DNA from 3 places in the Ruminococcus sp. AM26-12LB genome. Region 1 is predicted to be linked to each of the others. Evidence: predicted binding sites of a transcription regulator. Region 1 holds the regulator's gene; each other region holds the start of a gene.

Region 1 (3,290 bases):
AAGAAAGCTCTTTCTTAGCTTTCTCAGCTGCCTCTTTCAGTCTCTGAAGAGCCATCTTATCGTTGCTAAGATCTACGCCCTCTGTTCTCTTGAACTCGGAAAGCATGTAATCTGTAACTTTCTTATCAAAGTCATCTCCACCAAGACGGTTATTACCAGCTGTGGAAAGAACCTCGATAACGCCATCACCGATCTCGATCACAGATACATCAAATGTACCACCGCCAAGGTCGTATACCATGATCTTCTGCTCTTTCTCATTGTCAAGACCATATGCAAGAGCTGCTGCTGTAGGCTCGTTGATGATACGTTTTACATCAAGACCTGCGATCTTACCTGCATCTTTGGTAGCCTGACGCTGAGCATCGTTGAAGTAAGCCGGAACTGTGATAACTGCCTCTGTTACTTTCTCACCAAGATATGCCTCTGCATCCTTTTTCAGTTTCTGAAGGATCATTGCGGAGATCTCCTGTGGAGAATATTTCTTGTCATCGATGGTTACACGGTAATCGGTACCCATCTCTCTTTTGATAGAGGAGATCGTTCTGTCTGCATTTGTAACTGCCTGACGTTTTGCAGGCTCACCTACCAGACGCTCTCCTGTTTTTGTGAATGCTACAACGGATGGTGTTGTTCTTGCGCCTTCTGTATTTGCGATAACTGTCGGCTGTCCACCTTCCATTACGGCTACACAGCTGTTTGTTGTACCTAAGTCAATACCAATAATCTTTCCCATGATTTTTTCCTCCTGTTTTAGTCTGTATCTGTTAAAATAAAGTTTGTTGTCAGTTAGTTCGCAACCTTTACCATACTGTGGCGTACTACGAAATCCTTGTAGGTGTAACCCTTCTGGAATTCTTCCACCACGATGTTCTCTCCAACCTCTTCATCCTCCACATGCATCACTGCATTATGGAAATCCGGGTTGAATTCCTTTCCCACTGCTTCGATCGGCTTCACACCAAGCTCATCCAGTGTTGTGGTAAGCTGCTTGTAGATCATTTTCATTCCATCTGCAAAAGCATCGCCTTCCTGTGCCTGTGCAAGACCTCTTTCGAAGTTATCCACAACCGGCAGGATCTTTTCAACGATCTCTTTTGCTCCGATGATGTACATGCTGGATTTTTCTTTTTCCGTTCTTTTACGGAAATTATCAAATTCAGCCATGGTACGCTTCAGGCGATCGGTAAGTTCCTCCACCTTCTGCTCAGATTTATCTTTTTTCTTCTTTCCGAAGAAGGAAGTTTTTGATTTTTCTTCTTTTTTATCCTCTGAGGCAGCTTCTTCGCCTGGAGTATTGTTTTCTTCCTCCGGCAGATCTTCTCCCTCCGGTGTCAGGTTTTCTTCTTCCTGATCTCCGTCAGTTACGGGGATTTCCTTCTCCGCTTCCTGCTCTTCGGATGTTTTCTTTGTTTCCTCCGACACTTTTTTTCTACCGCCTTTCTAAGTTTTCTTCTTTTTCAAAACGTCATCCAGATGATTCTTCAGTTCCTTCAGACTGTCCACTACATTCTCATAATCCATTCGTTTGGGACCGATGATCCCGATGGTTCCGTACATTCCGTCTCCCAGTTCATATCTGGCAGTTACAATGCTGCAGTCCTTCATGGTCTGGATCGGCATCTCATCACCGATGTAAACCTGGATTCCTGTATTCTCTCCATCTGACATCTGTTCTTTTACAAGATCGGCAAGTTCATGCTTCTCCTCAAATGCGGAGATCAGCTCCGTTGCCTTCTCTTTATCGGCAAGCTCCGGATACTTGAAGATGTTCGTTGCACCTGAAGTATAGATCTCCATATCTTCCTCTTCCACATGAATGGTGGCTGCCACTGCATCCAGAACCGTTGCCACCACACCGCTGTGGCTGCCTGCCTGTTCCTTCAGTCTGGCGATCATCCCAAGGTTGATATCCTGGATTGGAATCCCATTGAGATTGGTGTTAAGAAGAAGATTCAGTTTTAGGATCGTCTGGTCGTCCATTTCCTCATCCAGATTGATGATCTGGTTCCGGACTGTGTTGTTGTCACTGACAACCACTGCCACAAGCTGAAGCTCGCTCATCCTCGACAGCTGGATGAACTTGACCTTGTTGCCGCTGTACTGCGGAACGGAAACCATGGTAGCATAGTTGGTATTGGAAGCAAGAACCTTCGCAACCTTCTTAAGCACCTTATCCATCTTATCTGTCTTCTCAATGATCAGATCTCGCAGCTCTGCGACCTCCGCTTCCTTCTCCTTCATCAGCTCATTGACGTAAAGTCTGTAGCCCTTATCTGAAGGAATCCTTCCTGCTGAGGTATGAGGCTGGACGATATAGCCCATATCTGTCAGGTCTGACATTTCATTTCGGATCGTTGCGGAACTTACATTGAGATCCGCATACTTGGAAATGGTCCTGGAACCAACCGGTTCTCCGGTCTCCATATAGGTCTTGATGATTGCTTTTAAGATTTTTTGCTTGCGCTCATTCAATACCTCTTCCATGAAGCCATCTCCTTTCCTTTTTATTCTTCCTGACGGATGTTGATTCTTTTTTTATATCTGTTAGCACTCATTTTAGTGGAGTGCTAACATCTACAGTCTTTAAGATATCACCATGTAAAATATTTGTCAATATGTTTTGAAAAAAAGTTCTTATTTTTTCAAAACAAAAAAAGCATCAGTACGATGCTTTTTTGTAATACTGGTCTATGCAGTTCTGTGCCCCGGCAAAAAATTCCGCTTCTGTTTTCTGTCCCAGCACATATTTCTGAAATTCCGTTCCCATGGACGAAACAGCTTCTATGGAATCGGCACACAGTGGTCTTGCCTTCAGCTTATAATCTTTCAGATATTGCCGGACCATTTCAATGCCATCCAGATCAAAATTCTTATCCTCGATCACATCCAGTCTTGCCGGACACATTTTTGTCAGCTGTCCGTAATTTTTGCTGGCCTCATATCCGGACACATACTGAAGGAACTTCAGAGCTGCTTCTTTATGATCAGAATTTTTATTCAGTACATACTGCCAGGTTGCGATATTGGTCACCTTCTCGTCAAATTCCGGAAATGGTGCCATATGGATCTTATCTTTTCCATACACGCCTGCATTCTGAAAAGTACTCAACACACCGGTATACATAAACATACATCCATACTGGCCGTTTATAAATTTTTCATTCAGCTGGTCATGCTGGTCGATCAGATTCTCCTCTGATATCATCCCTGTATCCAGCATTCGCTTCATATATTCTGCCGCTTCTCTTGTTTTCGGATCCGTCCAGTCTGTATAATCTCCTCCGAAA
Region 2 (3,290 bases), on a different contig from region 1:
CAGACCGTATTTCACAACCAGATCTTTCGCTGTCTGCTTCTTTTTTACCAGAAGCTCTGAATATAAGTCACTCATTTGTTTCTTCCTTTCGTAATTTACTGACTTTTTGATTATAACACAAAAAGAGAGCCGCGTCTATGGCGCAGGCCCTCTCATTTTGTGAATTAATTATTTCACCTGCTCAGCTGATAATTACATCATTCCCATTCCCGGGTTTGCAGCCGGAGCCGGAGTATCTTCTTTGATTGTGGAAACTACAGCCTCTGTTGTAAGGAGTGTAGATGCAACACTTGTAGCATTCTGAAGAGCACTTCTTGTAACCTTAGCCGGATCAAGGATTCCGTTCTCAACCATGTTTACGTATTTCTCATTGAGAGCATCGAAGCCTGTACCGATCTCAGACTCTCTTACTTTGTTGATAATAACAGCGCCTTCCAGTCCTGCGTTTGCAGCGATGTGGAACAGCGGAGCCTCAAGAGCTTTCAGGATCACATAAGCACCTGTCTTCTCATCTCCTTCAAGTGTTGTTGCAAGTTTTGCAACCTCTTTGGAAGCATGGATGTAAGCAGATCCGCCACCTGCGATGATACCTTCCTCAACAGCTGCTCTTGTTGCTGCAAGAGCATCCTCAAGACGAAGTTTTGCTTCTTTCATCTCTGTCTCAGTAGCAGCACCTACACGGATAACAGCTACGCCGCCAGCCAGTTTTGCAAGTCTCTCCTGAAGTTTCTCTTTATCGAACTCGGATTTTGTCTCCTCGATCTGCGCACGGATCTGTGCAACACGTTTTGCAATGGCATCTTTGTCACCGAGACCATCAACGATAACTGTGTTCTCTTTTGCAACTTTAACAGATTTTGCACGTCCAAGCTGCTCCATCTTAGCTTCTTTCAGGTCAAGACCAAGCTCATCGGAGATCACCTGTCCGCCTGTCAGGATCGCGATATCCTGAAGCATCTCTTTTCTTCTGTCACCATAGCCAGGAGCTTTTACAGCTACTACCTGGAAGGTTCCTCTCAGTTTGTTGACGATCAGAGTTGTAAGGGCCTCACCCTCAACATCCTCAGCGATGATGAGAAGTTTCGCACCGGCCTGAACAACCTGCTCAAGAAGTGGAAGGATCTCCTGGATATTGCTGATCTTCTTGTCTGTGATCAGGATGTACGGATCATCAAGAGTTGCCTCCATTTTCTCCATATCTGTGGACATGTATGCGGAAATATATCCACGGTCAAACTGCATACCTTCTACAAGGTCAAGCTCTGTATGCATGGTCTTGGACTCCTCAACAGTGATAACACCGTCTTTGGAAACTTTCTCCATAGCATCAGCAACAAGCTGTCCAACCTGCTCATCACTTGCAGAGATTGCTGCTACGTTAGCGATCTGCTCTTTGCCGTTGATTGCCTGGCTCATGTTCTTGATCGCTTCTACTGCAACATCTGTTGCTTTTTTCATACCTTTTCTGAGGATGATCGGGTTGGCACCTGCTGCCAGGTTCTTCATTCCCTCATGAACCATTGCCTGAGCAAGTACAGTCGCTGTTGTAGTACCATCACCTGCTACATCGTTTGTCTTGGATGCAACTTCCTTGATGATCTGAGCACCCATGTTCTCGAATCCGTCCTCAAGCTCGATCTCTTTTGCGATGGAAACACCATCGTTTGTGATAAGCGGAGCACCGAAAGATTTGTCAAGTACTACGTTTCTTCCTTTCGGTCCAAGTGTTACTCTTACTGTATCTGCAAGTTTATTTACACCAGCTTCAAGTGCTGCTCTTGCTTCTGCGCCATATTTAATTTCTTTTGCCATGATAAAATGACCTCCTATTTATATTGATATACGATAAGATGTTTATATTATTTAATAACTGCCAGGATATCTTCCTGTTTTACAATGATGTAATCCGTACCATCCATCTTAACTTCTGTTCCTGCATATTTGGAGTAAATAACAGTGTTTCCGACTTCTACTTCCATCTTTACTTCTTTGCCATTTACAACTCCGCCAGGACCAACTGCGATAACTTCTGCCTGCTGTGGTTTCTCCTGTGCCTGTCCCGGAAGTACGATTCCGGATGCTGTTGTCTCTTCTGCTTCAACCTGTTTTAATACTACTCTGTCGCCTAAAGGTACTAACTTCATGATCTATGTTCCTCCTTTATAAGTTCCATCTTCGTCTGCTAGCACTCACTTTATACGAGTGCTAATCACTATGGCTATATTAGTGAATTTCACATATTTTCGCAACCCTTTTAAGATATGGTTTTTCTATATTATTCTGATTTTATCTCTTTTATACTCTTGTTTTCTCTTGTTTTCTCAATTTCATTATTTATTTTGATTTTATGAAACAGACAAAAAAGAGACTCCCACGCTAGCGGGAAGTCTCTTTTGTCACGTTCTTTATCTTATATCAAGCATCTGACAGTGCTGATCACATTATGCCTTCTTGCTTCTCTGTGCTTTTATCTCCTCAAGCTCATCAAAGATCACTTCATTAAGAACTTTAATGTAAGTTCCCTTCATACCGGATGAACGGGATTCGATCACACCTGCACTCTCGAATTTACGCAGTGCATTTACGATCACGGATCTGGTGATACCTACACGGTCAGCGATCTTGCTGGCAACCAGGATACCCTCATCCCCATCCAGCTCATCAAAAATATGGATGATCGCCTCAAGTTCTGAGAAGGACAGTGTACTGAATGCCGATTTAACGATCTGCTGTTTTCTGTCTTCTTCTGCGTTCTCGTCATGAACCGCACGCATCATTTCCAAGCCTACAACTGTTGTACCATACTCGCTGACAATAATATCCTCAATATCATAGGGATGATCATTGCGGTACATGAATAACGTTCCCAGTCTCTCACCTGCAATATCGATCGGATTCACGATTCCCTGATAATTTCCGGGTACATGCTCAAAGCCAAGTGTCTGGAGATTGACATTCTCCTTTGTGGAAAGAACACCAAGAAATCTCTCATTCAATAATGGGTCGATATGTCCGCCGATTTTGTCATCGATCAGCTCTGTGATCTCATCCACACCCGGGCAGATACTGACTCCCAGAACCTTACCTTTCTTACTGAGTACCAGGATATTGGAACTTAAGGTTTCCATGAGCACCTGGCAAATGTCGTTAAACACTACCTTGCTTGAGCTGCTGTTATGCAGAAGCTTATTGATTTTTCTAGTTTTATCTAGCAACTGAACGCTCATTTTTCCTCCTTTCACTTTCGTACTTTGAAAGAAATCGTTTTTCTAGTCTAATATTACACGTTA
Region 3 (3,290 bases), on a different contig from region 1:
TCAGTTCTTTCAACACTGTGTGTTCTGTTTCTGATCATGGCATTGTTTGAATTTTCTATTTATATGTACGGAGATCTGGATTATTCCAATCTGGAATACCTTGGAAGTACAGGCAATTCAGCAGATATATTCTGGGCAGATATTATGCTGACAGGACTTGGTGCAATTATGGATGTGACGGTGACGATCAGCGCAGCAATAGGAGAGATCGTGCGGAAAAATCCATCGGTTTCTCTGAGAAGACTGATACATTCCGGTCGTGAAATCGGATATGATATTATGGGAACCATGATAAATGTACTGCTGTTTGTTCTGGCAAGCGGTATGATTCCCATGTTCATACTTAAGATGAATAATGATATAAGTTTTATAACGATCGTGAGATACCACATTCCATATGATATCTGTCGTTTTCTGATAGAAAGTATTGGAATTGTACTGGCAATACCGGTATCTGTTTTTATTGCTTCAGTGATTATGAAAATACCATCACGGAAAAGGGGTGTCAGAGAATGATCATTTTTCTTGCATTGATTTTAATTTTTCTGGTGATCTTGATTGGCGGAGAGCGTGGAGCCATGTCAATTATGACACTGGCGGGGAATATTGTAATTTTGTTTTTTTCAATTATGCTGATGTCTGCCGGTTTTCCTGTACTGCTCCTGATATTGGTGGCAGGTGCAGGTGTCTGTTATATTTCTCTGTTTTATCAGAACGGAAATAATCCAAAGACGCGGGCGGCTTTTCTGGCTACACTGCTGGTAATGTTACTTTTGTTTATTCCGATTTATATTATTACATGGAGATCAGGAAGTTACGGGTTAAATGAGATCCAGATTTCAGAAGATGATTTTATGTATTATTACAGTACGGATCTTCATATTAACATGCTTCATGTAGGAATATTTGTAACTGTTTTCAGTACTCTTGGGGCTGTTATCGATACAGCATTATCTGTAACATCTTCTGTATATGAAGTCTGGACTCATAAAAACAGTCTGACAGCGAAAGAGCTTACAGCTTCCGGCTATCAGGTTGGGAAAGAAATTATCGGTACAACGGTAAATACGTTGCTGTTTGCTTATCTTGGAGGAACTATTTTATTATTTTCATACATTCAGACACAGCAATATAGCCTGGAGATCATTCTTAATTCCCAGTTCCTATTCCAGGATGTTGCAGTCATGCTATCTGGTGCGGTAGCCTGCCTTATTACCGTCCCGGTATCGATCAGATGTATTATTCGACAGATCTCATGAAGCATATCTCCACTGCACTGAATACGGAATCCATGGTCCCGATACAGATGTTCTTTCCTGTATTCAGCAGACGTGGGCTCTCTTTTATGAAAGCAGTTATTATATTTATGTATTTATGGGAGTGCTTTTACAGGCAGTTCCATTTCTGATCTTGGGAGTCCTTCTATCTTCGGCGCTTCAGACATATGTATCGGAAAAATGGATCGTAAAATTACGGAAAATGTGAAGAAAGTGTGAAATTAGCACTCGCCTCTTGACAGTGCTAATAATGCGTGTTATAGTACATACAGAACAAAGGAAGAGAGAAAAAAGAAATCTTCCGGAGAAAGTTCTTACAGAATTTGCAGATGTTTTCAGAAACAGTAAATTAAAAACGCCTGCGCAGCACGCAGCGAATATAGATCAGGAGGAATGAGTTATGTTAATGCCAAGTATTTTCGGAGAAGATTTATTTGATGATTTTATGGGATATCCGACAGGCCGTCAGGCAGCTGCCAATGCTTATCCTCAGGTGAAGGATATGATGAAGACAGATATCCGTGATGTAGATGGCAATTATGAACTGGAGATCGATCTTCCGGGATTTAAGAAAGAGGATGTGAAGATCCAGCTGAAGAATGGTTATCTGAACATTCAGGCAACCAGAGAAGAGAAGAAAGACGAGAAGGATGATAAAGGTAAATATGTTCGCAGAGAACGTTATACAGGAACCTGCAACAGAAGCTTTTATGTAGGCTCGAGCATTAAGCATGAAGATATCCATGCGAAATATGAGAACGGAATCCTTCATGTAACCTTCCCGAAGGAAGAGACCAAGAAAGAAGCAGAAGAGAAGAAATTTGTTTCTATTGATTGATCAGCATTTATTGTGAAGCCCCGGTACTGGATTGCAAGCTCCGGGTGATGGGATATAGCATAATAACAATATCCGGAACAACCCAAACGGATATTGCAAATATTAAAGCTCCAAATTGCACATCGCATTTGTTTATATAAATGAATATAACCCCCTTTTTTCCACCCCTCTGCCAATGCCTGGCAGAGGGGTTCTTTACGTTTCAGCCTGAAGTACAGAGGTGAATTTTGATTATTGTTTACTGGTAATATTCCGCGAAGCGTGTTGCTGAGAACGGAGTGAACAGTAACGAATTCTGATTAACTTTACACTCTTTCCTCACTCTGTTATACTTGGAACAGGTAAACAGCGGAAATTCGGCAATACTATAAAATTGGGGAAAGAGTTTTTACAGAGGTGAATATATGGGAGATAAGATCAAGGTTATCATGGACTGTGATCCCGGAATCGATGACGGGATCGCACTGGCATATGCGGCAGCACATCAGGATGAACTGGAGCTGCTTGCAGTGACGACATCTGCAGGAAGTACCAGGATAGAAAGAGTGACCAAAAATGCACTGGAGCTGGTGGATTTTTACGGACTGAAGGTTCCGGTGGCAGGAGGCCAGGACCGTCCTCTTGTGAAAGCGGCAATTTATGCGGAAGAATTCCACGGAGAGACAGGGCTTGGCCATTGCGTACTGCCGGAAGCAAAATCAGAGGCTGCTTCTGATAATGCAGTGCTTTTTATCCGTGACATTCTGAATGCCATTCCTGAGGGCGAGCAGGTAGTAATGATCGAAACTGCACCAATGACTAATCTTGCACTTCTGTTAAAGGTTTTTCCTGAAATAAAGAATAAGATCAGAAAAATCGTATTTACAGGCGGTGCAGCAAAAGGCGGAAACATCACACCGGCAGCGGAATTCAACATCTACGCAGATCCGGAGGCGGCAAAGATCGTATTCGATTCCGGAATTCCACTGATCATGTGTGGACTGGATGCTACCCTGAAATGTAATCTCACCAGAAACCAGATCATGAAGCTGTGCCAGTCCGGTGATCCGGCAGCCAGAGCCTGTGGAGATATGGCTGGCTACGTACTTGAAAATTTTTCCAAATATCGCTGCGTGGCAAGTATCCATGCTGCTGTACCGTTTATGTATCTCATCCATCCGGAGTTCTTTAAAACA

Evidence for each region. Region 1 encodes HrcA, which represses chaperone genes, less so after heat shock. Its sites were predicted from a motif close to TGTTAGCACTCNNNNNNNNNGAGTGCTAACA; they were not measured.
Region 2: the regulator HrcA is predicted to act here: its motif matches at 2,181-2,211, upstream of groES (co-chaperone GroES).
Region 3: the regulator HrcA is predicted to act here: its motif matches at 1,497-1,527, upstream of DW694_RS05195 (Hsp20/alpha crystallin family protein).

Annotation. Positions count from the first base shown of each region.
Region 1 is NZ_QUJX01000004.1:44,435-47,724, forward strand. It holds gene dnaK (molecular chaperone DnaK) at 1-736, opposite strand, end outside; gene grpE (nucleotide exchange factor GrpE) at 790-1,425, opposite strand; gene hrcA (heat-inducible transcriptional repressor HrcA) at 1,444-2,487, opposite strand; gene DW694_RS03535 (extracellular solute-binding protein) at 2,663-3,290, opposite strand, start outside.
Region 2 is NZ_QUJX01000003.1:39,921-43,210, reverse strand. It holds gene DW694_RS02465 (DUF6106 family protein) at 1-75, opposite strand, end outside; gene groL (chaperonin GroEL) at 193-1,812, opposite strand; gene groES (co-chaperone GroES) at 1,860-2,144, opposite strand; gene codY (GTP-sensing pleiotropic transcriptional regulator CodY) at 2,442-3,227, opposite strand.
Region 3 is NZ_QUJX01000005.1:142,053-145,342, forward strand. It holds gene DW694_RS05180 (YibE/F family protein) at 1-516, shown strand, start outside; gene DW694_RS05185 (YibE/F family protein) at 513-1,259, shown strand; gene DW694_RS05195 (Hsp20/alpha crystallin family protein) at 1,678-2,115, shown strand; gene DW694_RS05200 (nucleoside hydrolase) at 2,520-3,290, shown strand, end outside.